DNA from 2 places in the Actinomadura fulvescens genome. Region 2 is predicted to be linked to the other one. Evidence: predicted binding sites of a transcription regulator. Region 2 holds the regulator's gene; the other holds the start of a gene.

Region 1 (15,618 bases), on a different contig from region 2:
CCGCGGCCAGGCCCGCCGGGCCCGCCGACAGCCGGACGGCGACGTCGAAGTCGGCGCCACAGGTCGCGTCGTACTCGTTCGCGTCGCCGCAGAAGGCCGCGTCGCCCCAGCCGCCCAGGGCGGAGAAGCCCCACAGCGCGGCCAGCACGGCGTTGGCGATCGTGGGAATGGCCGGTGAGATCCACCAGCCGTTCGAGCGTCCGGGCATGGCCTGCACGAACGGACCGTACCTCGCGGTCGGACGGCCCGGAAGCCCGTGGACGTTACCGAAAGCCCACCTGCCTAGGTGATGTCCTTGGACTCGTGCAGGAGCAGGTCCATGGCGATCGCGGTGACCACCGCCATCGTGCGCAGCGGTTCCGGCACCGGATCGGAGATCTCCACCGCGTACCGGTCGGCGGTGGTCAGCAGATGGGTCGCCACGCCCGCCCACTTCTTCTGGACGTGCGCCACCTGGTTGCCATCGGAGTCCTTCACGGTGAAGTTGCGTCGCGGCACGTCGCCCACGACCTCGCCGAACCGTTTGTCGTCCACGTCGCGCAGCGAGTAGAGCCTGCCCACACGTTCGGTGCGGAACGACCCGATGACCTCGCCGTCGGGGCGCCGCACCGCCGTGAGCATCCTGCCCATGGCCTTGTCCACGTGCAGGAGCGGCTCACCCTCGGGCGTCGCCAGTTCGACGGCGCGCGCGTCCATCTCGGATTTGCCCGGGAAGACCGCCTTCAGCGACTCTCCGCGCGACCTGACCTTGATCTCGGAGCCGACCGCGAGGAGCGTGCCCTCGCCGTCCAGCACCTTGTACTGCGTCTTGGAGAACAGACCCTTGCGGGGTTGCTCGACCCTGAGCACGGGGGAGTTGAAGAGATCGCTCACCCGGCGATCCTGCCAAAGTCCCGGCGGCACGCAACAGGGCCCGAGGGCCACAGTCAGGCGAGGGCTCCGAGATCCGGCAGGTCCTTGCCCTCGTACAGCATCAGGTCCAGCGCGATCGGCGCCGCCACGACGAGCACGCGCAGCGGGTCCGGCAGCGGATGGAAGAACTCGACGGCATAGCGGTCCGCGGTCGTGAGGACCTCGGTCGCCGCGCCCTTCCACTTCTTGTCGACCTGCGCGACGTGCGCGCCCGCACCGTCCAGCACCTTGAACTTCCGGGCGAGCTTGTTGCCCTCCAGCCTGCCGACCGGACGTTCGGCCGCGTCCAGCAGCACATACCGCCACTTGAAGCGGTCCGACCGGATCGAGCCGACCAGCGTGCCGTCCGGTGCGCTGACCCAGCTTCCCAGCGTGCTCTTCGGCCGTTCGACGACCAGCAACGGCGCGCCGCCCCGCGCGTGCTCCACCTGGACCACGCGCCGGTCGTCACCGTCGCCGAACAGCGCCCGCGTCGCCTGGCGACGCAGCGGGACGGACCGTTCCGCTGCCGTGGCCAGCGGTATCCCGGCGCCGTCGGAGATCGTGTACTGCGACTTGGCCGAGGGGATGCGGCGCGGCTGTTCGACCTTCAGGACCGGGGAGTTGAAGAGATCGCTCACGTGTCCTCATGCTCTGTGGTGAGGCGGCGCCTGACCGGCCCGAAGAAACCGTGTCGCCGGAAGCAGGCTGTCATCGATCAAGAGTGTGCCATCCCCTGCCCGCGACCAGCCGTCCTGCCGCCGCCCGGGGACGACTAGAGGGGCGGCCCCGTCAGGAACCGCCCCTCTGTTCGTACAGTCAGGACTTGATCAGAAGTCCATGCCGCCGGCGCCGTCCGGCATGGCCGGAGCGGCGTTCTTCTCCGGCTTCTCCGCGATGACGGCCTCGGTGGTGAGGAACAGAGCCGCGATCGACGACGCGTTCTGCAGCGCCGAGCGGGTCACCTTGGCCGGGTCGAGGATGCCGGTCTCGAACATGTTCACGTACTCGCCGGTGGCGGCGTTCAGGCCCTCGCCGGGGGTCAGCCCGCGGACCTTCTCCACCACGACGCCGCCCTCAAGGCCGGCGTTCACCGCGATCTGCTTGAGGGGCTCCTCAAGCGCACGCTTGACGATCGCGGCACCGGTGGCCTCGTCGCCCTGCAGCTCCAGCTTGTCGAACGCCTTGGCGCCGGCCTGAATCAGCGCCACGCCACCGCCGGGGACGATGCCCTCTTCGACGGCCGCCTTCGCGTTGCGAACGGCGTCCTCGATGCGGTGCTTGCGCTCCTTCAGCTCGACCTCGGTCGCCGCGCCGGCCTTGATGACGGCGACGCCGCCGGCCAGCTTGGCGAGGCGCTCCTGGAGCTTCTCGCGGTCGTAGTCGGAGTCGGTGTTGTCGATCTCGGTACGGATCTGGTTGACCCGGCCCGCGATCTCGTTGGCGTCACCGGCACCGTCCACGATCGTGGTCTCGTCCTTGGAGACCACGATCTTCCGGGCGCGGCCCAGCATGTCGAGCGTGGTGCTCTCCAGCTTGAGGCCGACGTCCTCGCTGATGACCTGGCCGCCGGTCAGCGTGGCGATGTCGCCCAGCATGGCCTTGCGGCGGTCACCGAAGCCCGGGGCCTTGACGGCCACGGACTTGAAGATGCCACGGATCTTGTTGACGACCAGCGTGGCCAGGGCCTCGCCCTCGACGTCCTCGGCGATGATCAGCAGCGGCTTGCCGGACTGCATGACACCTTCGAGAACGGGCAGCAGGTCCTTGTTGGCCGACGCCTTGCCCTGAACGATCAGGATGTACGGGTCCTCGAGGACCGCTTCCATCCGCTCGGGGTCGGTCACGAAGTACGGCGAGATGTAGCCCTTGTCGAAGCGCATGCCCTCGGTGAGCTCGAGTTCGAGCCCGAAGGTGTTGCTCTCCTCGACGGTGATGACGCCTTCCTTGCCGACCTTGTCCATCGCCTCGGCGATCATCTCGCCGATCTGCGCGTCGCCGGCGGAGATGGAGGCCGTGGAAGCGATCTGCTCCTTGGTCTCCACGTCCTTGGCGAGCTTGGACAGCTCCTCGCTCACGCGCTCCACCGCGGCCTCGATGCCCCGCTTGAGGGACATCGGGTTGGCTCCGGCGGCCACGTTGCGCAGGCCCTCGCGGACCAGCGCCTGGGCGAGGACGGTCGCCGTCGTCGTGCCGTCACCGGCGACGTCGTCGGTCTTCTTGGCGACTTCCTTGACGAGCTCGGCCCCGATCTTCTCCCACGGGTCCTCGAGCTCGATCTCCTTGGCGATCGATACACCGTCGTTGGTGATCGTGGGAGCGCCCCACTTCTTCTCCAGAACGACGTTGCGGCCCTTGGGCCCAAGGGTGACCTTCACGGCATCAGCGAGCTGGTTCATGCCGCGCTCAAGGCCGCGACGGGCCTCCTCGTCGAACGCGATCATCTTTGCAGCCATAGGCTCCAGTCCTCCCGGAACAAGGTGGCTATGACGGATCGAGCCGACGCCCGCGACGGACGGCCCCACCTCGGACGGCTTCCATTCCGCCGCCGAGACCAAGGCCTCATCGCCCCGACCCAGACTGTGGGATTGTCACTCTCCACAGGCGAGTGCCAACCGTTTTTTAGCACTCTACCCTGTCGAGTGCAAGCGCCCAACATCCCCGCCGGGGTCAGGCCGATCTACCGCCCCAGAACCTGCCTCACCTGGGGCAAGGCAGTCCAAACCCGGATGAGCCACGCTCTCCTGACAGCCGCTGTAGGTCACGGTCATCCGCCGTTCACGGAACAACCGCGGAACGGACGGCACCTGGTCAGCCACCCGAGGGATCCAGCTCTTCCCCTCGACGCGCGCCCGTGGCGGGCTCGGCTTCAGAGGGCTCGGACAGCGTCCGCCTGCGGGCCTCTGTCGCTCTGGGTTATCTCGAACTCCACTCGCTGACCCTGTTCGAGGCTGCGGTAGCCGTCCATCTGGATCGCCGAGTAGTGAACGAACACATCCCGGTCGCCGTCGACCGCGATGAAGCCGTACCCCTTGTCGGCGTTGAACCACTTCACTGTGCCTTGAGCCATTCCGAAAACCTGCCGCTCGTCCGTGGCCCCCGGCCACGATTGACGCTCCGGGCCCCACCCCTTCTACCGCGGGGCTCGTCGACCAGCGTCCGTGTCTCCATGACCCTCAGGGCCGCGGCGGGGTTCGACCGGCGTGATCGGGGTCGACCTTATAGGCGACCTGATATCGGCGGCAGCCCTTACGACGGAAGTCCTGACGGCCGGTAATGGTCACCATCGGAAGCCCGTACGAGCGGCAGCACTTCCTCTTCCAGACGCCGCGACAAACGGAACCCGTAGCGCCTCTCCAGCCGGTCCCGCGCCCGCACGTACCGGGCCGCGGCCTCCTCAAGCGAACGGGGAACGGCCGCGATGCCGAGGGGCTCAAGGAGATGCCCGCTCATCTTGAGCAGTTCGCCCCGTACCCGGTCGGTCATGCCGCGGCGTCGCTTGCTGACGAGCCACAAGGACCAGTCCCAGAAATGCGCGTCGACGGCGGCGAGCGTGTCGGGGCCGACCCGCCACGGTGGGTTCCAGCTGCGCGGCACATCGGGAAAGATCAGGTCGACCTTGGCGGGCCCGGTGAAGATGAGCAGATAGCTCTCGTAGTCACCGAGCGGATCCCACTGTGCGGCGATCGGGTCGTACGGAGCGACAAGGTCCGGCAGGTCCGCGGCCACGTGACCGAAGTCCTCGGCCGCGACATGGAAGTCCCAGTCCGACAACTCGGTCGCGTGGCCGCGCGCCCGAGATCCGATCAGCTCCACCTCACGCACGCTGGGATGGGCCAGCACGACACCCGCAATGTCCTCCGCTATCCCCATGCGGGCCTCTTACCCGATCTATCAGCACAAAAGCGCTTCGGGTGTGGCCAGGACCGACCCTGGCCAACGGGGAATCCCGAACGCCCGGACGTTCCGGCGCCATGGCACCGGCCTGAGCCGCCAGGTCACCCGCACGACGGGTCACGCCGACGGCCGGTGGACCGTCAGCCGCCCGCCACGGCGGGGATGATGGAGATCTGGGCGCCCTCGGGAGTCGGGGTGTCCAGTCCCTCGGCGAAGCGCACGTCCTCGTCACCCACGTACACGTTGACGAAGCGGCGGATCTTGCCGTTGTCGTCGAGGATGCGGGCGGCGATCCCGGCGTAGGCGGCGTCCAGGTCGGCGACCACGGCACGGAGGGTCTCGCCTTCGGCCTTCACGTCCGCCTCGCCGCCGGTGTAGGTCCGCAGGATCGTCGGAATCCGCACAGAAACCGTGCTCATTCTCAGGAACTCCTCAACAGGTCGATCGGTATCGGGGTGGCTCGCGTCCCGGCGCGGCCCCCTGGGGCCGGAGCCCCGAGGCGGCGGCGCCGGGACGCCATGGCGTGCGGAGCCGTCAGGCGACGCCCGCGGCGCGGAAGGCCTCAAGGGACGGGGCGATGTTGGCGGTCGGCGCGACCACCGGCGCGACCGCGTCCAGGGTCTTCAGGCCGTCGCCGGAGTTGATGATGACGGTCTCCGCGGACGGGTCGAGCGCGCCGCTCTCGGTGAGCTTCTTGAGCGAGCCGACCGTGACGCCGCCCGCGGTCTCGCCGAAGATGCCCTCGGTGCGGGCCAGCAGCCGGATGCCCTCGACGACCTGCTCGTCGGTGACGTCCTCGATCGCGCCGCCGGTGCGCCGGACGATGTCGAGCACGTACGGGCCGTCGGCGGGGTTGCCGATGGCGAGCGACTTGGCGATGGTGTCCGGCTTGACCGGGCGGACGACGTCGTGCCCGGCCTTGAACGCGGCGGCCACCGGATCGCAGCCGGTGGCCTGCGCGCCGAAGACCTTGTACGGCTTGTCCTCGACGAGGCCGAGCGCGATGAACTCCTGGAACGCCTTGTCGATCTTGGTGAGCTGGGAGCCGGACGCGATGGGGACGACGATCTGGTCGGGCAGCCGCCAGCCGAGCTGCTCGGCGATCTCGTAGCCCAGCGTCTTGGAGCCCTCGGCGTAGTAGGGCCGCACGTTGACGTTGACGAACGCCCAGTCCTCCTGCTCGCCGGCGATCTCGGAGGCGAGTCGGTTGACGTCGTCGTAGTTGCCGTCGACCGTCACGAACGTGCCGCCGTAGACCGCGGTCGTGATGATCTTTTGCGACTCCAGGTTGGAGGGCACGAAGACGGCGCTGCGGATGCCCGCCCGCGCGGCGGCCGCGGCCACCGCGTTCGCCAGGTTGCCGGTGGACGGGCAGGCCAGCACCTTGAAGCCCAGCTCACGGGCGGCGGCGAGCGCCACCGCGACGACACGGTCCTTGAACGAGTGGGTGGGGTTGCCGCTGTCGTCCTTGACCCACAGCCGTTGCAGCCCGAGCGACTCGGCCAGCTGGTCGGCGCGCACCAGGCGGGTCAGGCCGGGCTCGGTGTTGGGCGTCTCCACGACGTTCTCCGGAACGGGCAGCAGCCCCCGGTAACGCCAGATGTTGCGCGGACCGGCCTCGATCGAGGCGCGGGTCACCGCACCGAACTCGTACTTGATCTCAAGAGGACCGAAACACTCTTCGCACGCGTAGTGCGGACCGAGATCCCGGGTGTTGCCGCATTCGCGGCACACGAGAGCGGTAGCGGGTCCGAGGTTGGTGGCAGGCGTAAGTGCCATGAGAGCGAGGCCTTTCTCCCCATCTTCCCTGTGCCGCCTTGGTCACAGGCCGGAGTTGGCACCATCTCCCGGCCGGCCTCGCAGGATCGCGAGCGCGCACAAGCCGAGTGGTTGCCGGGGCTTCGCAGGGCCGGTCCCTCCACCCCTCTGGATGAGCGTTATTCAGTTGTGGTTTCGAGCTTCGTGCGTGACTTTACCTGATTCGGCCGGATGCCAGACAGCCGGGTCTCACGGGATGAGACATTACCCGTGCATCATCCACCTCACCCTCCCCGGCAGGAGACGTCAACCTTTCCGGATCGGATCGGGCGCCTGCTCGACCGGGTCGGGACCCGGCGTGGGACGTCGCGGCCCTGACTCCTCCTGTGTGGGGTCGAGGAAGACGTGGCGGACGATCGGCAGCCGGTCCCGGAGACGCCCGTCGATCTCCCCGGCGATGTCCTCGGCCTCGTCGGCGCTGATGTCGTCCGAGAAGTGCACCTTGGCCGCCACCAGCAGGTCGTCCGGGCCGAAGTGCATGGTCAGCAGCTCGCTGATGCCGTCCACACCGGGCGTCGAGTTGATCTCGTCGCGGATGGCGCGCTGGTCGGCCGGGTCCGCGGCCTGGCCGATGAGCAGGGACCGGCTGTCGCGGCCCAGGGTGAACGCGACCACGACCAGCAGCAGCCCGATCAGGATCGAGGCGAGGCCGTCCCAGAACGACGAGCCGGTGAGCTCCCGCAGGGTCAGGCCGGCGGCGGCCAGCGCGAGCCCGACCATCGCCGCCGAGTCCTCGAACAGCGCCGCCTTGAAGGTGATGTCGGGCGTGTGCCGTACGTGCTCCATGAGATCCCGGTCGCTGTCGCGGACCTCCCGCCGCGCCTGCGTGTAGGCGCGGATCCAGGAGCCGCCTTCGAGCACCGCCGCCAGCCCGAGCACCGCGAACGCGAGCCAGACCTGCTCGCCGCCGTGCCCGCGGCCGGTGATCGTCAGAATCCCCTCGAAGATCGAGTAACCCGCCCCCGCCACGAAGATCCCGAACGCGGCGAGCAGCGACCAGAAATAGCGCTCGTTCCCGTATCCGAAGGGATGCCGCCGGTCCGGCGGACGCGCGCTGCGCCGCAGCGAGGTCAGCAGGAAGAGCTCGTTGAGGGTGTCGCCGACCGAGTGCGCCCCTTCCGCCAGCATCGCCGCCGAACCCGCGAGGGTCCCCGCGATCAGCTTGGTGACGGCCAGGATGAGGTTCGCCGCTCCCGCGACGAGCACCGTCTTCTTCGTCTCGGCCCTGCTCATTCGCACCGCTTACCCGCAAACGCCTCCAAGATGCCGCACAACGGGCCAGATGGCGTTCAGGTTCACCTGGGTCACTTTGATATGGCTGGGCACCAACTGAGACCCTTCCGGTATGAGCCAAGTGCTGGTGGCGTCAAACCGTGGGCCGGTCTCGTTCTCCCTATCCGACGACGGCACGCTGAGCATGCGCCGCGGCGGTGGCGGTCTCGTCTCCGGACTGGCCGCGGTGACCGGTGGCCCGGGACGGCCCGCGCGAGAGCCCGCGGCCGATGTGCTGTGGGTGTGCGCGGCGCTCGGCGAGGCCGACCGTAGGGCCGCGCGGCAGGCGCCGGACGGGCGTCTGGACGAGGCGGGGCACGACACGGGTGGCGCGGCCGTACGGATGCTCGACATCCCCGCGGCGACCTTCCATCGTGCTTACAACGCCGTGGCCAACTCGACACTGTGGTTCGTCCACCACCTGCTGTACGACACCCCGAGCGCACCGCACTTCGACGCTCGTTCGCGGCGGGACTGGCAGTCGTACGAGGCGTACAACGCCGCGTTCGCCGACGCGCTGGCCCGTGACGCCGCCCAGGGCGCGAAGGCCGCGATCCAGGACTACCACCTGTCGCTGGCCCCGCGGATGCTGCGTGACCGCCGTCCCGACCTGAAGATCGTGCACTTCTCGCACACGCCGTGGGCACCGCCGGAGTACTACCGGCTGCTGCCCGACGACATCGGCGCGCAGGTCCTGGACGGCATCCTCGGCGCCGATCACGCCGGCTTCCTGACCGAACGCTGGGCCCTGGCGTTCCTCGACTGCTGCGAGCGGTTCCTGCCCGGCGCACGCGTCGACCGCGCCGCCCGCACCGTCACCAGGGCCGGGCGTGTCACTCACATCGGCGTCCACGGCCTCGGCATCGACGGCGAATCGCTGCGCCGGCGGGCCGCCGAGCCCGACGTCACGGCGCGCGCCGAGGCACTGCGCGAGCAGGTCGGCGACCGGAGGCTCATCGTGCGGGTCGACCGGACCGAACTCTCCAAGAACATCGTCCGCGGCCTCGCCGCGTACCGCGAGATGCTCACCAACCATCCCGAGTGGCGCGGCCGCGTGGTGCACCTGGCCTTCGCCTACCCGTCCCGCCACGATCTGCCCGAGTACCGCGAGTACACGGCGGCGGTGCAGCGGATGGCGGGGCAGATCGTCGACGAGTTCGGAACGCCCGACTGGGATCCGCTGATCCTGCAGGTGAACGACGACTTCCCGCGCTCGCTCGCGGCCTACGGGCTGGCCGACGTGCTCGTGGTCAATCCGATCCGCGACGGCATGAACCTCGTCGCCAAGGAGGGCCCCGTGCTGTCGGAACGGGGCTCGGCGCTGGTGCTGTCCCGCGAGGCCGGCGCGGCCTCGGAGCTCGCCGAGCACGCCCTGATCGTCAATCCGTACGACGTGTCGCAGACCGCCGAGGCCCTGCACCAGGCGCTCCTGATGCCGCAGGACGAGCGTGCCGAACGTTGCTCCCGGCTCGCGGCCATCGCCACCTCGCTGACCCCGCAGCAGTGGTTCGCCGACCAGCTGGCCGCGCTCGACTGACTCAGGCCGGTGCGGGTGACCGGGTCGAGAGCCTGCACTCCACCGGGCCGGGTTCGTACCGCCGTTGCCAGCGGTCGCGCAGATCGCACTTCCGCTGCGCCACCCGCCGGTGCGCGGCCGTCTTGGCGAACCGCGCGAGCAGGGCCGGGCCGGGACGCGGCGCACCGCTGAGCTCGTAGCCGTACTCGGTCAGGCGTTCCCCCAGCACAGCCTCGGCCAGGCCGATCTCGGCCGGTTCAAGGCGCGTGGCCCACGAACCCACCCGGCCCGCCGTGACGGCGGTCTGTGTCAGGTTGTGCCATTTCTTCTGCGGTGGAACGGTCAGCCGGGCGATGTCCTGGGGCTGCGTCATGTCAGGATCGAAGTCCTCGCCCAGGAACGTGCAGAGGCGGGACAGTTCGTCGGCAGGGTCGGCCACAAGCCGCTCGTACTGCAGTTCGTAGTAGGAGTCGGGTCCCAGCTTCGCCGCGTACCGCCGCCCGTAGTCGATCGCCTCGCGCCAAGCGGAGATGGCGTGGTGGACGTCGAGCTTGTACCAGGGCATCTCCTTGAGCGAGGCGACGCAGTCCCGGCCGTCCCGTACGAGGTGCACGAACTGGGCGTCCGGCCACATCCGCATGAGCGTGGGCACATGCTTGAAGTAGCTGGGCCGCTTGTCACCCCAGCGCGGCTTGCCGAACTTCCTGGCGTACGCGCGGAACACGATGCCCAGCGCCGAGCCCATCGTCGGCGGACCCGCCACGATCTCCTCGACGACCTGCGCGGCGTCGAGCCCGAGATCCCGGAACTTGGTCTCCTTGCGGCCGGTGATCCACTCCGCCAGCGCGCGTCTGTTGTCGCTGTCGCGGAGGTCACCGAAGTCACACCGGGCCGTGTACGCGGGGAGCAGGAAACGCGTCTCGGCCGGGATCGCGATCCGCTGATGCGAGTGCAGCATCAACTGCAGCAGTGTCGTCCCGGACCGAGGGCATCCGATGACGAAGATGGGCCGGTCGGCTTGGAAGGCCATGTCTGAGGACATGCAGGGAATGCTCGCCGACCCGCCCAGACGACACCTCGCGCCTAGCTGCACGCTTGCCGAGGCATTACCAATGCTTGACGACCCCCGAACGCCCCCATACCAACCCATGTACGAGGGGCCGGATGCTCCCCGGTTAGGGGCGTCGCGTCAGGTGTAGGACTCGCCGAGCGTCTGGCGGACCTGCTTACGGGCCTCATGGATACGCGATTTGACCGTACCGAGGGGCAGCTTGAGCTGCTCGGCGATCTCCGCGTACTCCAGCTGTGACACGTCGCGCAGGACAAGGGCCTGGATGAGGTCCGGCTTGCGGGCCTCCAGGTCTTCCATCGCGTCGAGGATGTCGACCCGCGATCCGGCGATGACGCTGGTACGGCGCGGGTCGGGGCGCTGCTGGGGCAGCTCGCCCGCCTGCTCCACCGAACGCCGCTTCAGCGACCGGTAGGTCGAGCGCGCCGAGTTGGCCACCACCACATGGAGCCAGGTGCTGAACCTGGACCGCCCTTCGAACCGGTGGATGTTGCGAGCCACCTGCAGGAGCGCGTCCTGGCAGGCCTCCTCCGCGTCCTGCCGGCAGGGCAGAAAACGTGAGCTGTGTCTCAGTACATCCGGTTCGATCGAACGCAGAAGTTCGTTGAGGGCCGCCTGATCCCCCTGTGCCGCCTTGACGGCCAGCTCTTCGGTCCGCTCATCGAATGCCATCGCCGCGCCTCATGCTCGTTCGCACACACACCCCGTTTGTTGGGCATGATACGGGAGTGTCCTTCCCCCCTACTGTCGGCCGTTACCGAATCGATCGCGTCCTGGGATCCGGGGCGTTCGCCTCAGTGTGGCTGGGGCACGACGACGCACTGGATGCCCACGTCGCGATTAAGGTGCTGTCCGGAAGCCTCATCGACGACCTCGACGTGCGCAATCGTTTCCTGGAGGAGGCGCGCATCCTGCGCCGCGCCGACTCCGAACGGCTCGTTCGCGTCCACGACATCGGTGAGCTGCCGGACGGACGCCCCTACTTCGTGATGTCGTACGCCGACCGGGGCACGCTCGCCGACCGGATGAGGGAACGGCCACTTCCGGTCTTCGAGGCCGTTGTCCTCGCCGAGGAAATCGCGTACGGGGTCGAAGTGATCAACGCCCTCGGCGTGATCCACCGCGATCTCAAGCCCTCCAACGTGCTGTTCCAGTCCACCCGGGACGGCGGTGAGAAGCTCCTGATCGCCGACCTGGGCCTGGCCAAGGCCCTCGCCCACGCCTCCGGCGCGTTCACCCTGCCGGTGGGCACGCCCGGCTACATGTCGCCCGAGCAGGCGCGGTTCGGCGGCGGGCTGGACGTGCGGGCCGACGTCTACGGGCTCGGCGCGCTCACCTACCACATGCTCACGGGCCGCCCTCCGGGGCCCGCCCCGGTGAAGGTTCCGCCCAGCGCGCTCCGCGAGGGCATGCCGCCCGGTTTCGATCAGGTGATCTTGCGGGCGCTGGAGGTCGAACGCGAGAAGCGGTGGCCGACCGCCGAAGCCTTCGCCGAAGCCCTCTCGACTCTCCGGCCGACCATGCCGCCCGGAACGCAGGCCCCTATGTACGCGGCCGAAACCCCCGATCTGGACTCCACCGTTCAGGATCAGTACGTGGGTCCCCAGCAGCCCGCGGGGCCCGCCGAGTCCAAGCGCCAAGTGGCCGGACCTGGCCAGGCGCCTCAGCCCGGCCATACTCCCAGCGTTCCTCACCCCGGGCATGCGCCTGGCGGTCCACGGCCGGCCGCCGCCCAGCAGCCCGGGCAGTACGGCCCTCCCGGCGGCCACGGCCACCCGGCTGCGCATCAGCGCGGCGGCGGTTTCGCGGTGGAACCGGAGCCGCCCACGCGCGAGGACCGAACGGCGTCCGACGACATCCGGACGTCCGAAATGCAGCTCCCGAGCGACCGGCCCGGACCCCGCGAAGGCGCCGACGACGAGAAGACGATCGTGGACCAGCCCGGCCAGATGCGGCCTCCGGGTCCGCAGTATGGCCCTGGAGGGCTTCCTGGGTCGCCCGATGACGACCGCACAGTGGCGGTTCCGATACCTGCCGCCTACCAGGCACCACCTGGCCCGGGCCCGCAGCAGCAGCCTGCCGACGAGGACAAAACGACCGTCCTTCCGACTCAGCAGCCCCCGTACGGCGGCGGAGGCCCACAGCACGGTCAGGGCCCGTTGCCCACAGGTTTCCAGCCGCCCCAACCCGGCCCCGGCCAGCAGCCGCGAACGGAAGGCGGCGGCCCCCTGGGAAGGCTCAAGCGCGCAGGCCGAACCGGCGGCGCCCAGCCCGGAGGCGACGGCCGCAAAAACAAGCTCCTGACGCCGATGATCATCGCCGCCGTGGTCCTGTCCATCGCACTGATCGGCGGCCTTCTGCTGGGCACGCTCTTCAACGACGGCGGCGGGAAGAAGTCGCCCAAGCCGTCTCCCCTCCCACAGGACTTCGTGCAGGTCGCCGACTCCACCGGCAAGATCAAGCTGGCGGTGCCCAACGCCTGGCCGCTCCAGTCGGCCGAGAAGACCTGGAGCACCTCGATCGCCGCGCTGACCGACCCGAAGGCGCGGCCGGTCCTGCGCGCGACACCGAACGCCGCCGCGTTCAAGGGCGACGGCCAGAGCCCGGGCGTCTTCGTGGGCCTGACCACCGACCTGGCCGCCGGAAAGCTCCCGCCCCCGGGTCTCATCGGCCACGCGCAGTGCACGAAGGGGGCCCGGGAGGACTACGTCTCCCCCGACAAGGCGCTCACGGGCACGATCATCCGCTTCACCGCCTGCAAGATCGGCACTCCGTCCGTCACCGAGGTCGGTCTGCGGGACAAGAACGGCACGTTCGGCGCCTGGGTCCGCATCAAGGAAACGGACAACCGCAACCTCACCAGGACTATCCTGGACAGCCTCAAGCTGACCGCCCCCGAATGACCGGTCGCACATCGCCATGAAGAGGCTCGTTTGTACATCGGCGTCAAACCGCCGCGCGTCGCCGCGGTCCTGCTCCTGCCGCTGGCCTTGACCGCCTGCGGTGGAGAGACCGCGGCCGCGCCGTCCGTGCGCCCGACGACCTCCGCGACACCGCTCGACCAGTCGACATGCCCTGACACGGGCGTCGCGCTGTGGGTCGGTGAGGTCTCCGCGGCCATGGGCCTGAGGTCGATGAGCGTAGAGCTCTACAACTGCGGTGAACGTGACCACGTACTCAAGGGCTATCCGCAGATCCGGCTCCTCGGCGCCGACCGCGAACCGATCAAGGTGGCGGTCGGCCACGGGTCGTCGTCCGTGGCGACGGTCGACTCCTACGACCGCCCGCCGCGCAGGGTGACGTTGAAGCCGGGCCAGGTGGCCTCGGCCGGAATCCTGTGGCGCAACCTGGTGACCGAAGATCCACAGCGTGCCGTCACCGCCGAGTACCTGGAGATCGCGCCGCTGCCGGGCCGACCGGCCGACCGCCTCCCCGGCGTCGGAATCGACCTGGGCACCACCCGCAAGGTGGGCGTCGGGCCGTGGGAGAAGGTCCGCCAGGCGGGCACCAGCGGCCCCCGTCCTGGGACCGGCCAGGTCCCGGGCGAGCGCGTCCCCCTGAAGCCGGCCGAACGTCTCGTCGGCGAGCTGGCCGCCAGAAAGATCTACCCCGCCCTCGAACGTCTCCGCACCCAGGGCGGCTTCACCGCAGATTCGGTGCGAGCGGCACTCCTGGGCCTGGGCTTCTCAGCCGACACCACCAGTGCACAGTCCGTCGGATCGTCACAGGCCGTGACCTTCGCGGCATACCCGGGGCGAAACGCCTGCGTGTCTGGCATGCTCCAGACCACCCGCCTGACAACGAAGGTCGAGGGCGTACGAGCGGAAGGCGGATGCGCCAACACCTGAGGTAGCACCCGCATGCGCCCTAACCTCGCATGCGCGCCCGCACACACACCAATGCACGCCGCACACCTCGGATGCGCGTCCGCACACCAATGTGCGCCGCACATCTCGCCTGCGCCACAAAGAAATCCGGCGCCGCACCGACGTCGTCGGCATCTTCCCCGACCGTCCTGCCATCATGCGCCTCGTCGGCGCGGTACTGATGGAACAGACAGACGAATGGACCGAGGCCCGCCGCTACATGGGCCCAGAAATCCTCACCAAATCCCGCCTCCACATCGTTCCCGGCGAGTCGCAACACCAAAGCCAGCAACCAGCAGCACTGACCGCTTAACCTGCACAAACAGGATCACGCGGAGGCCGATTCATACACCACCCCGCTGGACGTGACCAAAGCCGCGCATCTCCCCTGCGCGCCGCACATCTTCCATGCACGCCCGCAGACACCTATACACGCGCACACCTCGCATGCACGCCACGCACTTCCGCTGCGCGCCCGCACACCCCGCACCCACATGCACGCCCTACATCCCGCCTGCACGCACACGCATGCAGGCCGCACATCTCGGATGCGCGCCCGCACACACCACTGCACGCCACACATCTCTCCTACGCGTCTGCACACCAATCCGCGTCGCACATCTGCCCTGCGCGCCTGCGCACCAATGCACGCCCCACATCTGCCCTACGCACCCGCACATCCGCACCCACATGCGCTCCGTACATCTCGCCTGCACCGCAAACACAATGCAGGCTGCATATCTCGGCCGCGCGCCCGCAACCAATGCGCACCACACACCTTGCATACGCGCCCGCACACACCGCATGCACGCCGCGCATCTCCCCTGCGTGCCGCACATCTTCGATGCACGCCCGCAGACACCCAATGCACGCACGCCTCGCATGTACGCCGCACACCGCATGTGGGCATGGCTACACGGATGTGAGCCTGTCTGCACCGCATGTAGTCGCCGCATATCCGCGTGCGGCGTTCTGGTTGTAGCTGTGCGCATCACCGGTTGAGGTCACCCACGCCAGGGCATGGCACGTTTAATTCAACGCATGATGTTATAAGTCTGGCCGACTAGTAGTTGCATCGCGACTGGTTTCCGATATATCGTTAATGCATCGCAACCGATCACTAACGAAGGAGACAGCGATGCATACCCGACACGGACGATTTACCAATCCCGATGAGCGCCCGCGGCGCGGCGATTCGTTCGGACCCTGGGGACAGGGCTTCGGCGGACCCGGATTCGGCCCTGGCCGGCACGGCGGCGGACGCGGACGTGGGCGGCGCACCCGGCGCG
Region 2 (15,618 bases):
TCCACCCAAAACCAGCGGGCCGCGAGACTCCAATGTACGGCCTCGCGGACGGCAGGGCCGGGTGAACGGAGCATGCCCGGGGACATGGGACTATGGGATACGGCAAGATCTGCCCTGCCATCCCTGTCCACCAGTAGTTTGCGAAACGGACCCCGGTGCCTGCGCCTGAGCCCAACAAGACCGATCCCGCGATCATCCGGAACTTCTGCATCATCGCGCACATCGACCACGGCAAGTCGACGCTAGCGGACCGCATGCTGCAGCTCACCGGGGTGGTCGAGGAGCGCCAGATGCGCGCGCAGTACCTCGACCGCATGGACATCGAGCGCGAGCGCGGCATCACGATCAAGAGCCAGGCGGTCCGGCTGCCCTGGACGGGCACCGACGGCGTCGACTACGTCCTCAACCTGATCGACACTCCGGGACACGTGGACTTCTCGTACGAGGTGTCCCGGTCGCTCGCGGCGTGCGAGGGCGCGGTCCTGCTGGTGGACGCGGCGCAGGGCATCGAGGCGCAGACGCTCGCCAACCTCTATCTGGCGATCGAGGCGGACCTGCACATCATCCCGGTGCTCAACAAGATCGACCTTCCGGCGGCGCAGCCGGACAAGTACGCCCAGGAGCTGTCGAGCATCATCGGCTGCGAGCCGGACGACGTGCTCCGGGTCTCGGGCAAGACCGGCGAGGGCGTTCCCGAGCTGCTCAACAAGATCGTTGAGACGGTGCCCCGCCCGGTCGGCGACCCGGACGCCCCGGCGCGGGCGCTGATCTTCGACTCGGTGTACGACACGTACCGCGGTGTGGTCACCTATATCCGGATCATCGACGGTCACCTCTCCCGGCGGGAGAAGAGCCTGATGATGTCGACCGGCTCGGCCCACGAGACGCTGGAGGTCGGTGTCATCTCGCCGGAGCCCAAGCCCGTCGCGGGGCTCGGCGTCGGTGAGGTCGGCTACCTGATCACGGGTGTGAAGGACGTACGGCAGGCGCGCGTCGGTGACACCGTCACCGTCGCCTCGCGGCCGGCGCCGGAGTCGCTCGGCGGTTACCAGGACCCCAAGCCGATGGTGTACTCGGGCCTCTACCCGCTGGACGGCGACCAGTATCCGGAACTGCGCGACGCCCTGGACAAACTGCGCCTCAACGACGCCGCGCTGGTCTACGAGCCGGAGACGTCGGCGGCGCTGGGCTTCGGGTTCCGGTGCGGCTTCCTGGGCCTGCTGCACATGGAGATCGTCCGGGAACGGCTGGAGCGCGAGTTCAACCTGTCGCTCATCTCGACCGCGCCCAACGTCATCTACCGCGTGGTGATGGAGGACGGCGCCGAGCACGTCGTCACCAACCCCAGCGAGTTCCCCGAAGGCAAGATCGGCAACGTCTACGAGCCGATGGTGAAGGCCACGCTGCTGGCGCCGTCGGAGTTCATCGGCGCGATCATGGAGCTGTGCCAGGGGCGCCGCGGGGTGCTGCAGGGCATGGACTACCTGTCGGAGGACCGTGTCGAGATCCGCTACACCCTGCCGCTGGCAGAGATCATCTTCGACTTCTTCGACCAGCTGAAGTCGCGGACGCGCGGCTACGCCTCGCTCGACTACGAGCCCAGCGGCGAGCAGGAGTCCGAGCTGGTCAAGGTCGACATCCTGTTGCAGGGGGAGTCGGTCGACGCGTTCAGCCAGATCGTCCACAAGGACAAGGCCCGCGAGTACGGGCTGATGATGACCTCCAAGCTCAAGGAGCTCATCCCGCGGCAGCAGTACGAGGTGCCCATCCAGGCGGCCATCGGCGCCCGCATCATCGCGCGCGAGAACATCCGCGCCATCCGCAAGGACGTCCTCGCCAAGTGCTACGGCGGTGACATCTCCCGTAAGCGCAAGCTGCTGGAGAAGCAGAAGGAAGGCAAGAAGCGGATGAAGACGATCGGCCGCGTCGACGTTCCGCAGGAAGCCTTCGTCGCCGCGCTCTCCACCGGCGAGACCTCCACCGACAAGCCCAAGAAGTAGGCCGCAGAGGGAACGCGGGCGTACGTGTCGGTGCGGGAGCGCGTTCCAGCAAACGTCTAGATATCGCAAAGCGGTGGTGACGCGCTGTCCCCGCGAGGACACTGGGCGTTGTGACCCACACGTTGCTGCATCAGGTTCTCGTTTCCGACCTGGTGGTCCCGATCGGGCTGGCGGAGACGGCCGAGCAGGCGTCCCGTACCGGGTCGGGGCCACGTCTGGCCGACAACACATGGCTGCGCTCGGATCTGCTGGTCTTCCGCAAGGAGCAGGACACGGGGGACCGCACCTACATCGAGGGCGCGCCCCTGCTGGCCGTCGAGGTGACCTCCGACGCTTCGCGCGAGGTGGACCTCGGCGCCAAGAAGGATCTGTACGAGCGGTTCGCGGTCCCGTCCTACTGGGTGGTCGACCTCAAGGGCGACGAACCCGAGGTCCAGGTGTTCGAGCTGAGCGATGACGGGCGGTACGCCGAGGAGGCGCGCGTCACCTGGGGGCGGACCTGCACGCTGACCCGGCCCTTCCCCATCGAGCTCGCCCCTGACCAGATCTTCGACCGGCTGCCGCGGCCGCCCGCCCCGAGGAGAGGGATCCACGTGCCCGACCAAGACCACCGGACCGGCCCGGACCTGCCGCACTGCGAGGAGCCCATCCTGATCGACGCGTTCGGCCGCTGGCCGACGGGCGCCGAGAAGGTCGAGCTGTGGGACGGCTGTCCCGTCTTCTACGGAGCCTGGGACGAACGCGATGTCGAGATCGCGCAACGCGCCTACCCGGGCCGTGTCGTACGCCTGGACCAGCCGCCCGGTGAGCCCGGCACCCTGACCGTCCTCCCGGGCCCCGGCGTCCCCGCGGACTCCTGAGCCGGGCCGGACGGCCCCGGCATCGCTCCGCGAGCCACCGCCGAACTGCCGGACGGCGTGCGCCCGGTCACCGCTGGACGGAAGCGTGGGCGCGAATCACCGCCCGGAAGGCCGGTCGATCACCGCCTGCGACGCTCAAACGGCCGGAAGGCTCCGCAGCCGCCGCGACCGGCTCCGCGCCGATAGGTGACGGGCCCGGTGTGACATCACGAGGCGACAACCCGCGCTGACGCCCTGGTGTGAGGGCCGAGCGGACGACGGCCCGAGGCGACGGGCCGTTGTGACGGGCCGGGATGGCGGGGGCGAGGTGACGGGCCGTTGTGACGGGCCGGGATGGCAGGCCGAAGTGACGGGCCGAGATGACGGCCCGAGATGACGGCCCGGGGTGACGGCCCGGGGTGACGGCCCGGGGTGACGGCCCGGGGTGACGGCCCGGGGTGACGGCCCGGGGTGACGGCCCGGGGTGACGGGCCGGGATGGCGGGCCGGGATGGCGGGCCGAGGTGACGGCCCGGGGTGACGGCCCGAGGCGACGGGTCGTTGTGACAGGTCGGGATGGCGGGCCGGGGTGATGGGACGGGCGTTGTTATTTGAAGATCGGCCACGCCACCGGGGCCGGGACGCGGCGGAACTCGCCGCGGTTGGCCGCGCGCGCCCCGTACACCAGGTAGAACATGACCACGGCCGTGAAGCCGAGCGGAACCCAGATCATCACCTCGACCGCGAGCGACAGCAGGCCGCCGATCAGCCACACGGCGATCGCGGCGAGGCCCATGTTGAGGCCCTGGGCGGCGTGCCGGCGGACGAACGGCGACCGGCCCTTGCCGAGGAACGCGACGGCGGGCGCGATCGCACCGACCAGGAACTGGCCCACGTACGCCATGAGGGCCCAGCTCTTCTCGTCGTGGCTCACCGGCCCGAAGTGTCCCGGTATCTGGGCGGTGTGGCGGCCCTGCGGCTGGGACGGTGGAGGCTGCTGCTGCCATGCGGACGGCTGCTGCTGCCATCCGGGCTGTCCCGGCTGCTGGCCGGGGGACGGGGGAGGCCCGTAGGCCATGAGGCGTGTCCTCTCAGAGTCTGCGAGAGCTCTTGGCGAAGTGTACGACTACTTCGACGCACGCGAGGTTCGCAGGTTCCCCGAGTTGATTTCTGGGAGAGGCATCAGGCCATGGGACGCCAAAGGGTCGCGGTAGGGGACTGCGGGGTGAGAGTCAGCGAGCCCGTCCAGGAGATGGCGGAGCGCTGGGGGAGGTAGCCGCTGCGTAGGAAGAAGCCACGGTTGATAGAGGTGACCGTGGCGGGGGCGCCGTTGTCGCCGATGCCTACAGGGCGGCGGATGGCCTCGATGGACGCGATGTCGGCGACGGTCGTGCCCTGGGGCAGCTCGACCGTTGTGGCGGCGGGGCCGTCGCGTTCGATGGACCAGGTGGGTTCGTCGTGGTCGGAGCGGTAGAGCTTGGACGGGTCACGCTTCAGCCGTACACCGAGGGACACGCCTGGCGCCGAGCCACTGCCCGTGGGGGCGCCGGTGCGCTTGGCCAGCTCGACGAAGAGGTACGTGCGCTGGTCGCCGACCGCTTTGGTCGCCGGGTCCGAGAGCTTCTCGATCTTGCCCTCGCGGAGCATCTCCTGGGCCATGATCCGGTACGTCCACGGCTCGCGGTCCATGACCACCTCGCGGGCGCGGGCGGCGGGCTTGGTGCGGGACGCGTCGAGGAGGAAGCGGAGCGGGGCCTTCGGCGTGATGACGTCGCACATGTTGTTGTTCGACGTGCACGTCTGCAGAACGGGGTGGTCGCCCTCGTAGCGGCCGGTGAACTTCAGCGTGAGGTGCTGCGGCGCCTGGTAGACCCCGGTGCCGGCGACCCGGCGCCCCGAGGCGTCGACCTCGACCCGGTACACCCACTCGATGTCGGTCGTACGGCCCCAGCGGGCCATCAGCGCCGGGCTGTCGGTACCGCCGTCCTCGTTGCTCCACACCACCGAGTACTCGATGATCCGGTGCCCGGGCGTCGTGGCGGGCCGTGTCTCGTGCCAGGCGATCAGCGGTGCGTCGGTGGTGGCGTTCTGGTAGGGGTTGCCGAACGGCCAGCCCGTGCGGCCGACCACGACGGGCGCGTGGCGCAGGGCGAGCTGGTCGGCCTGGGGCAGCCGCACGGTCGGCCGGGCGAGGACGACCCGGCGGGCGGACGGGGCGCTGCCCTTCGCGAATCTCAGCGTGACCTTGTGCTTGCCGGGCCCTACGCGACCCAGGCCGAGGCTACGGGGGGTCGGATCGGCCGAGAGGACGACGAGGTCGGTGACGTGGCGGCCGTCCACGAAGATCGCCACGACCGCGGATTCGGCGCCCTTGCGCGCCCAGGAGACGCCGGGCGCGGTCGCGGTGAACGCGATCACGGCCTCACCGGCGCGCCGGGTGGTGAACGTCAGCGTCCGCGCCGGGCCACCGCGTTTGACGGTGATGGTGCCAGCGGCGGCGGAGGCGGGTGCCGCGGCGGTGGCGGGGGCGGCGGGTACGAGGACTAGGGGTGCGCCGACGAGGGCGCCGGCCAGACCGAAGGCGGCGGAACGAGCGCGGCTTCTCATGATCAAGGAATCTAGAGAGCCCGGATTGCGGTCCGGTGAAGAACGGGTCCCTCGTGGGTGTCGGGATCGTTCAGCGCCGGTGGCGCCAGGCCGCCTGGAGCGAGACACCGGTGAAGAGACCCTGCGCGCTCTCGCCCTCCGGCCGGTAGAGCCTGAGCCCGAGGCCCGGCAGATGCGCCATGCGGCCTCGTTCGTTCACCTCGTGCGCGAGATCCCGCAGCAGCGCGATCACGTCGTCGGCGGGATCGTCGAGCAGGTCGATGCCGTCGAGCCGGAAACGCAGTTCGGGGTTGCCGCCCCAGCCCGTGGCGCGTTCGCCGTAGATCTCGCCGACGAGCTCGTCACCGCGGCCGTCCTGGCGTTCGGTGGAGACGGCGAGCCGTCCGCGCCCGACCCGGATGTCGCGGTGGCCCGCCCAGCCGCACAGGAACCGTGCCCTGGGCGGCTGTGTGCCGCACTGTTCGGCGACGGTGGCGAGCGTCGTCCACGCGTCGGCCGCGCGCGTGGAGAAGCGCAGATGAGCGTCCGGCAGGACGGCGCCGTTGCCGGGTTCGAGCGCGACGACGTACGGAGGCACCTTGCCCGGGAACCGCGCCGGGTCGGGGTCCCGCAGGGTGACCAGGCCCTCCCAGTCGAACGGTGCCTCGACCGCGAACCACGAGATGTCGGACTCCAGGCCGAGTTCGAGGAACGTCCGGTCGCTCAAGGCCCGGCCGACGTGCCCGCGGAGGTCGTCGGCCGTCTCGTCCAGCCTGCGCCGCCACCAGGCGGGTTCGGGGTCGCCGCCCTCCCAGCCCGCGCCCGCGCCGCGCAGGGCCACGCGTTCCTCGGTCCCGTCCTTGTCGGCGATCACGTAGTGCCAGCCGTCAGGCCCCCCTCGGAGCAGCACGCGGATGGGCACCCGCCCGTACCTGATTGCCTCCTCGTTCCGCACCCGGTGACCCTATCCGGGCTCGCGCGTTCCGGCCGTACGGAACCGCCACCGCAGGGTCGTCCGGCTCGCCGGTCTGGGCGGCGTACCGAACGGTCGTGATCGTCCCAGCTTGTCCCGAGGCTCTGACCTGGGGTTTCACGCGACACGGCGGGGGTTGCTTGGCCGCGGCGGATATGTCGGTACGGTCGGACGGCAAGGGTCGCCGAGGTCCGGGAGGTTCGAGCGTGCCGCACTCCGAGCAGGTTCTGCGTTCTCCGAGGGAGCGGGCAGCGGTGAACGGCGCGGTGCGAGCCCTGCGGTCGGCCGCGCCGTTCGGCTGGGAGCGGCTCGGGTTCGAGTTCCGCGCCACCGTGGGCATCGACAGCGCCTCGTTCGAGATCGTCGACGCGCAGGGGGCGACGCGTCCCGCCATGCCGCCCGGCCAGGCCATCGGCAAGATGGACGAGCTGCGCCGGGCGATGTACCAGCGGGGCAAGGGCGCCTGGTTCACCGCGCGCCTGAGCGTCGAACGGTCGGGGCGGGTGAGCGCCGAGTTCGACTACGACGGCGAGCCGGACTTCACCCCGCCGCTGACCCCGTTCGCCTATGTGCTGGATCTCGAACGTTTCCCGCGCACCGACGAGCACATCCCACCCTGGCTCCGCGCCAAGCTCCGCCAGGCCTGAGACGCCGTAAGACGGCCTAAGCCGACGCGTGGGTGGCTTGGTCCGGCCTAAGCGGGCTGAGGGTGGCCTGAGGCGATGTGGGCCCGTCTGAGGCGGATTGTAGGCGGCGCTGGTGGTTTGAGGTGGGCGCTAGGGGGCGGAGCACCGGGGTGTGGAGGGCAGACTTGGGGGATGCCCGCGACTCTGCCCGACGGCGATCCTGTACCGGCCGACGGAACGTTGCCCCGCAGCGCCCTGAGCGGCCTCGGTGATCGGCCGTTCGCCTTCTATGTGCATGTGCCGTTCTGCGTGACGCGGTGCGGCTACTGCGACTTCAACACCTACACCGCCACCGAGCTGGGGCCGGGCGCGAGCAGGGAGTCCTACGCCGAGACCGCCGTCCGCGAGGTCCGGATGGCGCGGCGGGTGCTGGGCGAGGCCGAGCTGCCGGTCGAGACCGTCTTCGTGGGCGGCGGGACGCCGACGCTGCTCTCGCCCGACGACCTGGGGCGGGTGCTCGCGGCGATCGACGACGAGTTCGGGCTGGCGCCGGGCGCCGAGGTCACCACGGAGGCCAACCCCGAGTCCGTGGACGAGGCCTATCTGGGCAAGCTGCGCGAGGCCGGGTTCACCCGCGTCTCGTACGGCATGCAGAGCGCCCGCGAGCACGTGCTGGCGACCCTGGACCGCACCCACACGCCCGGCCGCGTGCCGCAGGTGGTCGAGTGGACGCGGCGGGCGGGCTTCGAGCACGTCAACCTGGATCTGATCTACGGAACGCCGGGGGAGAGCGACGACGACTGGCGGGCCTCGCTGGAGGCGGCGCTGGCGACCGGGCCCGATCATGTCTCCGCGTACGCGCTGATCGTCGAGGAGGGCACCCGGCTGGCCGCGCGGGTGCGGCGGGGCGAGCTGGCGACCCCCGACGACGACGCGATGGCCGACCGGTACCTGATGGCGGACGAGCTGCTCGGCGCGTACGGGCTGCGATGGTACGAGATCTCCAACTGGGCCACCGGCGACGCCGCGGCCTGCCGCCACAACCTGCTCTACTGGACCGGCGCCGACTGGTGGGGCGTGGGGCCCGGCGCGCACAGCCACGTCGGCGGCACACGCTGGTGGAACGTCAAGCACCCCGCCGCGTACGCGTCGCGGCTGGCCGAGGACGTCACTCCGGCGCACGCCCGAGAGGTCCTCGACCCCGCCGACCGCCGGATCGAACGGATCATGCTGGAGGTGCGGCTGGCCGAGGGCTGCCCGCTGGAGCTCCTCGACGACGCGGCGGTACGGCGCGCGATCGGGGACGGCCTGATCGAGGCCGGGCCGTACGAGCGCGGCCGCGCCGTCCTCACCCTGCGCGGCCGCCTGCTCGCCGACGCCGTCGTCCGCGACCTGACCTGACCTTCGTCCGTGATCCGGCCTATTTGATCATCGGCCAGGCCAGGAACGTCGGGAACCGGTAGTACTCGCCCCGGTTGGCCGCGATCGCCGCCATGATCAGGAAGACGATCTGCGCGATCGCCTGCGCGATGAGCAGCAGGAAGCCGATCAGGATGAGGCACAGCACGAGGTTGATGATCAGGTAGACGAACTGGGTGATCGCGAAGTTGAGGCCCTGGGCGCCGTGGTGGCGCAGGAACGGCGACTCGTCCTTCTTGATCAGGAAGACCAGCAGCGGCGCGATGAAGCCGAGCAGGAACTGGCCCAGGTGGCACAGCAGCCCCCAGGTCTTGTCGTCCGAGGTCAGCGTGCCGTACGGCTGGACCTGGCCGCCGTAGCCATATGGCTGGCCGTAGCCGGGTGCCTGCCCGTACCCAGGTACCTGGTCGTAGCTCGGTGCCTGGCCGTAGCCGGGCTGGCCGTAGTCAGGCTGACCCTGGCCAGGCTGAGGCTGGCCCTGGCCGTATCCGGCTTGTTGTTGTCCGTAGCCTGGTTGCTGCTGTCCGTAATCCGGTTGTTCCGGGGACCCGTACGACATCGCCTGCTCCTCGGTGGGGGTTCGGCCTGCGGCGGGGGGCGTCAGGGGTTCAGGGGACGGTCACAAAGTCGATCAGTTCTTCGACGCGGCCCAGGAGTTCTGGTTCCAGGTCGGTGTAGGTGGACACGGATCGCCGGATGCGCCGCCATGCGTCGCCCACGTCGTCCCCCCAGCCCAGTGCGGCGAGAACCCCCTCCTTCCAGGGTACGCCGCGCGGCACCCGTGGCCACCCCGCGATGCCGACGGCGGCGGGCTTGACGGCCTCCCAGATGTCGATGAACGGGTGCCCGGTGATCAGAACGTGCGGGGACGAGACCCGGGCGGCGATCCGGCTCTCCTTGGAGCCCGGCACGAGATGGTCGACGAGGACGCCCAGCTTGCGCTCCGGACCGGGGCCGAACTCCTCGACGATGGACGGAAGATCGTCGATGCCCTCCAGATACTCGACCACGATGCCCTCGACCCGCAGGTCGTGGCCCCAGATCTGCTCCACGAGCTCGGCGTCGTGGACGCCCTCCACGTAGATGCGGCTCTCCTTGGCGACCCTGGCCCGCAGCCCCGGGACGGCGATCGACCCCGAGGCCGACCGCATCGGCCCGCGCCCGCCGCCAGCGCCCCCGCCCCCAGCGCCCCGGCCCCCAGCGCCCCCGGATCCCGCCGGCCCCGCCGACCCCGGTGCCGGGCGGACGAGCGTCACCGGCTTGCCGTCGATCAGGAAGCCCGCCTTGGTCAGCGGGAAGACGCGCCGCTTGCCGAAACGGTCTTCGAGGGTCACGCCGAACTTGTCACAGCCGACCACGGCGCCGCAGAAGCCGCTGCCGGGATCCTCCACGACCAGGTCGGGCTCGGCCGCGATCTCGGGAATCTGGCCTTTGCGGGGCCGCCGCCAGTCACCCGCGAGAATGTCGTCACCGTAGTCCTTGCTCCGCACGGATGGGCACTCTAGTGATTGGAGACCGTCCCGGCACCCTCCTGACCGTTGCTTCCGGGCCGTACAATTGGCACTCGGAAGTACGGAGTGCCAGTACGAACGGCGCTCGCAGGCAGGTGCCAGTACGGGGGCGAAGGAGGTGACCACGTGCTCGACGACCGCAAACTCGACGTTCTGCGCGCCATTGTCGAGGACTATGTCTCCACCAATGAGCCGGTCGGCTCGAAGGCCTTGGTGGACCGGCACAACCTCGGCGTGTCCTCGGCCACGATCCGCAACGACATGGCCGTGCTGGAGGAACAGGGTTACATCGCCCAGCCGCACACCAGCGCGGGCCGCATCCCGACCGACAAGGGCTACCGGCTGTTCGTCGACCGGCTGTCCACGGTCAAGCCGCTGTCGTCGGCCGAGCGCCGGGCCATCGAGACGTTCCTCAACGGCGCGTACGACCTGGACGACGTCGTCGGCCGCACCGTCCGGCTGCTCGCCCAGCTGACCCGTCAGGTCGCGGTCGTGCAGTACCCCTCGCTCACCCGCTCGTCGGTGCGGCACGTGGAGCTGGTGCCGGTGGCCTCGCGCCGCCTGCTCCTCGTCCTGATCACCAACACCGGCCGGGTGGAGCAGCGGGTCATCGAGACCTACGGCGAGGTGTCCGAGGAGTCGATCGGGCACCTGCGCGCGCTGCTCAACACCTGCCTGGACGGCTGCGGGCTGGGCGAGGTGCCAGGCGCCGTGGCGGACCTGCCGGACAAGGTCGCGGCCGACGACCGGCCGATCGCGGCCGCGGTCCTGTCGGTCCTGCTGGAGACCCTCGTCGAGAAGCACGACGAGAAGATCGTGTTCGCGGGGGCCGCCAACCTGGCCGCCGTCGACTTCTCCCGCAGCCTGCGCGACGTGCTGGAGGCGCTGGAGGAGCAGGTGGTCCTCATGCGGTTGCTCGGGGAAACCGGTGATTCCTCTAGTCTTACGGTGCGCATCGGGACCGAGAACCCCGACGAGGGGCTCCGGTCGACCTCCGTCGTCGCAGCCGGCTACGGAGTCGGCGATCAGACACTGGCCCGGCTGGGAGTGCTCGGGCCGACACGTATGGACTACCCCAGCACGATGGGAGCGGTACGGGCAGTGGCACGCTACGTCGGACAGATCCTGGCGGGTTCGTAAGTGGCCAACGACTACTACGCGACCCTTGGGGTCCGCCGCGACGCGAGCGCGGACGAGATCAAGAAGGCGTACCGCCGGCTCGCGCGCGAACTGCACCCTGACGTCAATCCGGATCCGGAGACGCAGGAGAGGTTCAAGGAGATCACCCAGGCCTACGAGGTGCTCTCCGACCCGAAGAAGCGCGAGATGTACGACCTGGGCGCCGATCCGTTCGCCCCGGGCGGCGGCGCGGGCGCGGGGGGATTCGGCGGCGCCGGGTTCCCGTTCAGCGACATCATGGACGCCTTCTTCGGCACGGCCACCTCGCGCGGGCCGCGCAGCCGCGCCCGGCGCGGCCGCAACGCGACCCTGCGCGTCGAGCTGGACCTGAACGAGACCGCGTTCGGCACGACGCGCGAGCTGTCGATCGACACCGCGGTCGTCTGCACGAGCTGCACGGGCTCGGGCTGTGCCCCCGGCACGCATCCGGATACCTGCGACACCTGCCACGGCCGTGGCGAGGTCCAGCAGGTCCAGCGCTCGTTCCTGGGCCAGGTCATGACCTCCCGCCCCTGTCCGCAGTGCGGCGGCTACGGCAGCGTGATCCGCACGCCGTGCCCGGAGTGCTCGGGCGATGGCCGGGTCCGGACGCGCCGTACGGTCAAGGTCAAGATCCCGGCGGGCGTCGAGAACGGCATCCACATCCAGCTGGCCGGTGAGGGTGAGGTCGGCCCGGGCGGCGGCCCGCCCGGCGACCTGTTCCTGGAGATCGTGGAGAAGCCGCACCAGATCTTCGAACGGGAGGGCGACGACCTGCACTGCACCGTCGAGATCCCGATGACGGCGGCGGCCCTCGGCACCAAGGTCACGATCGAGACGCTCGACGGCGCCGAGGAGATCGACATCAAGCCCGGCACCCAGTCCGGCCAGGTGATCAACCTCTACGAGCGCGGCGTCCGGCACCTCAACGAGAGCGGGCGCGGCGACCTGATGATCCACGTGAACGTGGAGACGCCGGGCAGGCTCGACGAGGAGCAGGAGGAGCTGCTGCGCCGGCTGGCCAAGCTGCGCGGCGAGGAGCGCCCTCCGGGCAAGTTCGCCCCGGGACAGCGCGGTGTCTTCTCGCGCCTGCGGGACGTGTTCAACCAGCACTGAAGAGAGACCGTCCGGTCCTACCAGGAGGGCCTGCGCGGCGACCCCCCGCCGTGACCGCACCCGGTCACGGCGGGGGTTTTCTCACGGGAGGATGAGCCATGAGCCCGCCGGTGTTCCTCATGGAGCCCGATCCCCTGAACGGCGAGAGCCGCCTGAGCGGCGAGAGCGTCGTGCTGGACGGGCCCGAGGGCCGGCACGCGGCGTCCGTGCGCCGCCTGCGCGCCGGGGAACGCGTCGACCTCACCGACGGTGCCGGGCTGCTGGCCGAGTGCGTGGTGACGGCCGCCGGCAAGACGACCCTGACGCTGGACGTCCTCGCCCGTCATCGCCACCCCCGCCCAGAGCCCCGCCTGGTCGTCGTTCAAGCCCTCCCAAAGGGCGACAGAGGCGAGCTGGCGGTCGAGACCATGACCGAGGTCGGCGTCGACGAGATCGTGCCGTGGGCGGCCTCTCGCTGCGTCACGCAGTGGAAGCCCGAACGCCGGGACAAAGCGCTCGGCCGCTGGCGCTCGACGGCCCGTGAGGCCGCCAAACAGGCCCGCCGTCCCTGGTTCCCTGAGGTCACCGACCTGGCCACGACCGCTCAGGTGGCCGAACGGATCAAGACCGCCGCCGGCGCTCTCATCCTGCACGAGGACGCCACGTCGCCCCTCAGCGCCGTCCGGCCGCCCACGACCGGGGAGATCATCCTGATCGTGGGCCCCGAGGGCGGCATCACCGACGACGAACGAGACCTTTTCACGACCGCCGGTGGCCGTCCCACCCTCCTGGGCCCGACAGTCCTTCGCACCTCGACCGCAGGCGTAGCCGCCGCCGCGATCCTCCTGGCCGCCACCGGCCGCTGGTAACGGATGCGTGCGGGCTGGGAAGAGGCGGCGCCGTCCAAGGGCCTGTGACGGCGCCGCCTATGGCCCGTACGAGCCTAGGAACTTGAGGTGGCGGGATCGTTCTCGTTGGCCGACTGCTCGGAAGCCGTCGGCGTCGGGGTCACCGACGGCGTCACCGACGGGGTCGGCTTGTCGGACGGTTTGTCCGAGGGCCCGGACGAAGGCGGCGGGCTGGTGGGCGGTTGCGTGGTCGGGCACGGGGGAGCGGTGGGCCGGCTCGGCACGGTGCTGCCCGGCGACGGAGTGGCCACGTTCTGCGGAGGCGCGTTACCGCTGTCGCCCGCGGGCCGGCAGGCGGACGTGGACGACGCGCTCGGCGGGGTCGGGCTCTGGGACGCGGCGGGCGTGCCGTTCTGGGAGGGAGGCGGGGATCCCTGGGACGGAGAGCCGTTCGGCTGCCCCTGCGCGCTGGTGACGCTGTCGTCAGCGGCCTTGTCGCCATCGGCGGACGGACCGTTGTGGCCCGCCGGCGAGGTGAACATGTTGACCGTCTGGGGTGCGGACACGCCGATGCCCGCGATGGCGACGGCCGCCCCGACGGCCAGTACGGGGCGGGCCCAGCTCTCGGTGAACCAAGCCCATCCGAAGCGCCGCTGCCGACGCTCCTCGATCTTGGTCCGGATGCGCTCCAGACCATCGGCGGATGGGGTGACCGTGTCCGCCTCCGCGTGCAGGGCGCGGCGCAGGATCTCGCCGTGCTCTTCGTGGGGATCGGTCATGAGAATTGCTCCAGGACGTTACGTAGCGCGGCCATACCGCGCGCCGTATGACTCTTCACAGCGCCGCGGCTGATGCCCATGGCGTGGGCGATCTCGGCTTCGGACAGATCGGCGTAGTAGCGCAGGACCAGTGCCTCACGCTGCCGGTTGGGCAGCGTGTGCAGCGCCTTGATGACCGCGGAGCGCTCGAGCTCCCCGATGGCCCCGGCCTCCGCGCTGGGCGCGTCGGGCAGGCCCTTGGGGGCGTACTTCTCGACCACGGCGCGATGCCGCAACACCGATCGCGACCGGTTGACCACCGATTGACGCAGGTACGAGAGCGCCTTGTCCGGGTCGCGCAGGCGGCGCCACCCGCCGTGCATGGCCACGAACGCGTCCTGGACGACCTCCTCGGCCGTCCCGGCGTCCCGTACGAGCATCGCGGCCAGGCGTACCAGCGAGCGGTAGTTGGCGCTGTAGAGCGCGGTCACGGCCTGATCGGCGTCCCAGGCCACGGCCACGGCCCCGGCAGTGCCCCTGGCCACGAGGGTCTCGGTCACGTCTGTGGGACGCGCACCCTCCTCGTCCGGTTTACGAAAGGGCATCTTCTGTCTTGCCTCGGTCACCTATCCGCCGCCTTTGCCGTCCCCCGGCCACCCATTCGGATGGACACCTTCGGTACGGCGTGGATGGGCGATCCCCAACCGGTCTGAGGTCGTGTGGCGCACGTGCTCGGGAGCCCGGGGGGAAACGCCTGGTTTGCAACTTTAACCAGTGAACGGCGGCCTGTGGTGCCGAACTACCGTTCGGTTGATCAGCGAGAGATTACCCGGAGGTGAGGACCGCAGGCTACGGCCTGCCCTGCCCCCGATAGGATTCGCTGCGTTCGTGGCGACGGGAGGACACAGATGACGGACTGCCTGTTCTGCAAGATCGTTTCTGGTGACGTGCCCGCGAAGATCGTTCGCGAGTCCGGCCGGACGATCGCGTTCCGGGACATCAACCCCCAGGCGCCCACCCACGTGCTGGTCATTCCCAAGAAGCACCACCCGACCGTCGCCGATCTCGCCGCCGCCGACGCCGGCCTGCTGGCGGAGCTCCTCCAGGAGGCGGGCCGGGTCGCGGCCGACGAGGGCGTGGCCGAGAGCGGCTACCGCGTCGTGTTCAACACCGGCGCCCAGGCCGGTCAGACCGTCTTCCACGTCCACGCCCACGTTCTGGGAGGCCGTGGCCTCAACTGGCCTCCCGGCTGACGCTCCGCGTTCCCCCGGCGTTGCCCCTTCCGTTCCGCTGGCGGGGCACGGTCTCCGGCGACCATAAATACAACGGCGTGACGCCGTGGGTGCCCAGTACCATGGAAGAGACAACCGCTGGACACCCGGAGCAGACAGAAGGCAGGTCGGAGAGGCCGCAAGGCCCGGCTGATGACCCAATCAACTCACGCGGGACGCGACGACCGCACCGGCTCGCGGTCCCAGATCAAGATCCTGGTACCGGACGACCATTCCATGGTGAGCCTGCTGGGTTCACGGGATGAGTTGCTCCACGTCATCGAGCGCGCGTTCCACGCCGACATCCACGTCCGCGGCAACGAGATCACCGTGACGGGTGCCGAGGCCGAGACCGAGCTGGTCTCCAGGCTGTTCGCCGAGCTCATCGACCTGCTCAAGGGCGGCGCCCAGCTCACGCCCGACGCGGTGGAGCGGAGCCTCGCCATGCTCCGCAACGAGTCCGGTGAGCGCCCGGCCGAGGTCCTGACCCTCGACGTGCTCTCCAGCCGCGGCCGCACCATCAGGCCCAAGACGC

What was found. Region 2 encodes HrcA, which represses chaperone genes, less so after heat shock. Its sites were predicted from a motif close to TTGGCACTCTCNNNNNGAGAGTGCCAA; they were not measured.
Region 1: groL (chaperonin GroEL) is a predicted target of HrcA. The motif match lies at 3,480-3,506, and genes of this name have one in related genera.

The regions. Positions count from the first base shown of each region.
Region 1 is NZ_BAAATD010000008.1:424,635-440,252, reverse strand. It holds gene ABD333_RS29765 (hypothetical protein) at 1-217, opposite strand, end outside; gene ABD333_RS29760 (LURP-one-related family protein) at 283-873, opposite strand; gene ABD333_RS29755 (LURP-one-related family protein) at 927-1,532, opposite strand; gene groL (chaperonin GroEL) at 1,722-3,347, opposite strand; gene ABD333_RS29745 (cold-shock protein) at 3,761-3,961, opposite strand; gene ABD333_RS29740 (hypothetical protein) at 4,141-4,764, opposite strand; gene ABD333_RS29735 (MoaD/ThiS family protein) at 4,929-5,207, opposite strand; gene thrC (threonine synthase) at 5,323-6,567, opposite strand; SAM riboswitch class I at 6,584-6,725, opposite strand; gene ABD333_RS29725 (cation diffusion facilitator family transporter) at 6,853-7,839, opposite strand; gene ABD333_RS29720 (alpha,alpha-trehalose-phosphate synthase (UDP-forming)) at 7,952-9,415, shown strand; gene ABD333_RS29715 (sulfotransferase family protein) at 9,417-10,436, opposite strand; gene ABD333_RS29710 (RNA polymerase sigma factor) at 10,584-11,135, opposite strand; gene ABD333_RS29705 (serine/threonine-protein kinase) at 11,147-13,366, shown strand; gene ABD333_RS29700 (DUF4232 domain-containing protein) at 13,397-14,311, shown strand; partial or broken gene ABD333_RS29695 (transposase) at 14,427-14,642, shown strand; gene ABD333_RS29690 (PadR family transcriptional regulator) at 15,468-15,618, shown strand, end outside.
Region 2 is NZ_BAAATD010000001.1:589,600-605,217, forward strand. It holds gene lepA (translation elongation factor 4) at 156-2,000, shown strand; gene ABD333_RS02720 (Uma2 family endonuclease) at 2,111-2,860, shown strand; gene ABD333_RS02725 (DUF4870 domain-containing protein) at 3,446-3,916, opposite strand; gene ABD333_RS02730 (hypothetical protein) at 4,021-5,445, opposite strand; gene ABD333_RS02735 (hypothetical protein) at 5,516-6,379, opposite strand; gene ABD333_RS02740 (hypothetical protein) at 6,652-7,044, shown strand; gene hemW (radical SAM family heme chaperone HemW) at 7,216-8,424, shown strand; gene ABD333_RS02750 (DUF4870 domain-containing protein) at 8,444-9,001, opposite strand; gene ABD333_RS02755 (DUF3097 domain-containing protein) at 9,051-9,932, opposite strand; gene hrcA (heat-inducible transcriptional repressor HrcA) at 10,080-11,093, shown strand; gene dnaJ (molecular chaperone DnaJ) at 11,094-12,227, shown strand; gene ABD333_RS02770 (16S rRNA (uracil(1498)-N(3))-methyltransferase) at 12,326-13,075, shown strand; gene ABD333_RS02775 (hypothetical protein) at 13,150-13,833, opposite strand; gene ABD333_RS02780 (SigE family RNA polymerase sigma factor) at 13,830-14,372, opposite strand; gene ABD333_RS02785 (histidine triad nucleotide-binding protein) at 14,721-15,065, shown strand; gene ABD333_RS02790 (PhoH family protein) at 15,237-15,618, shown strand, end outside.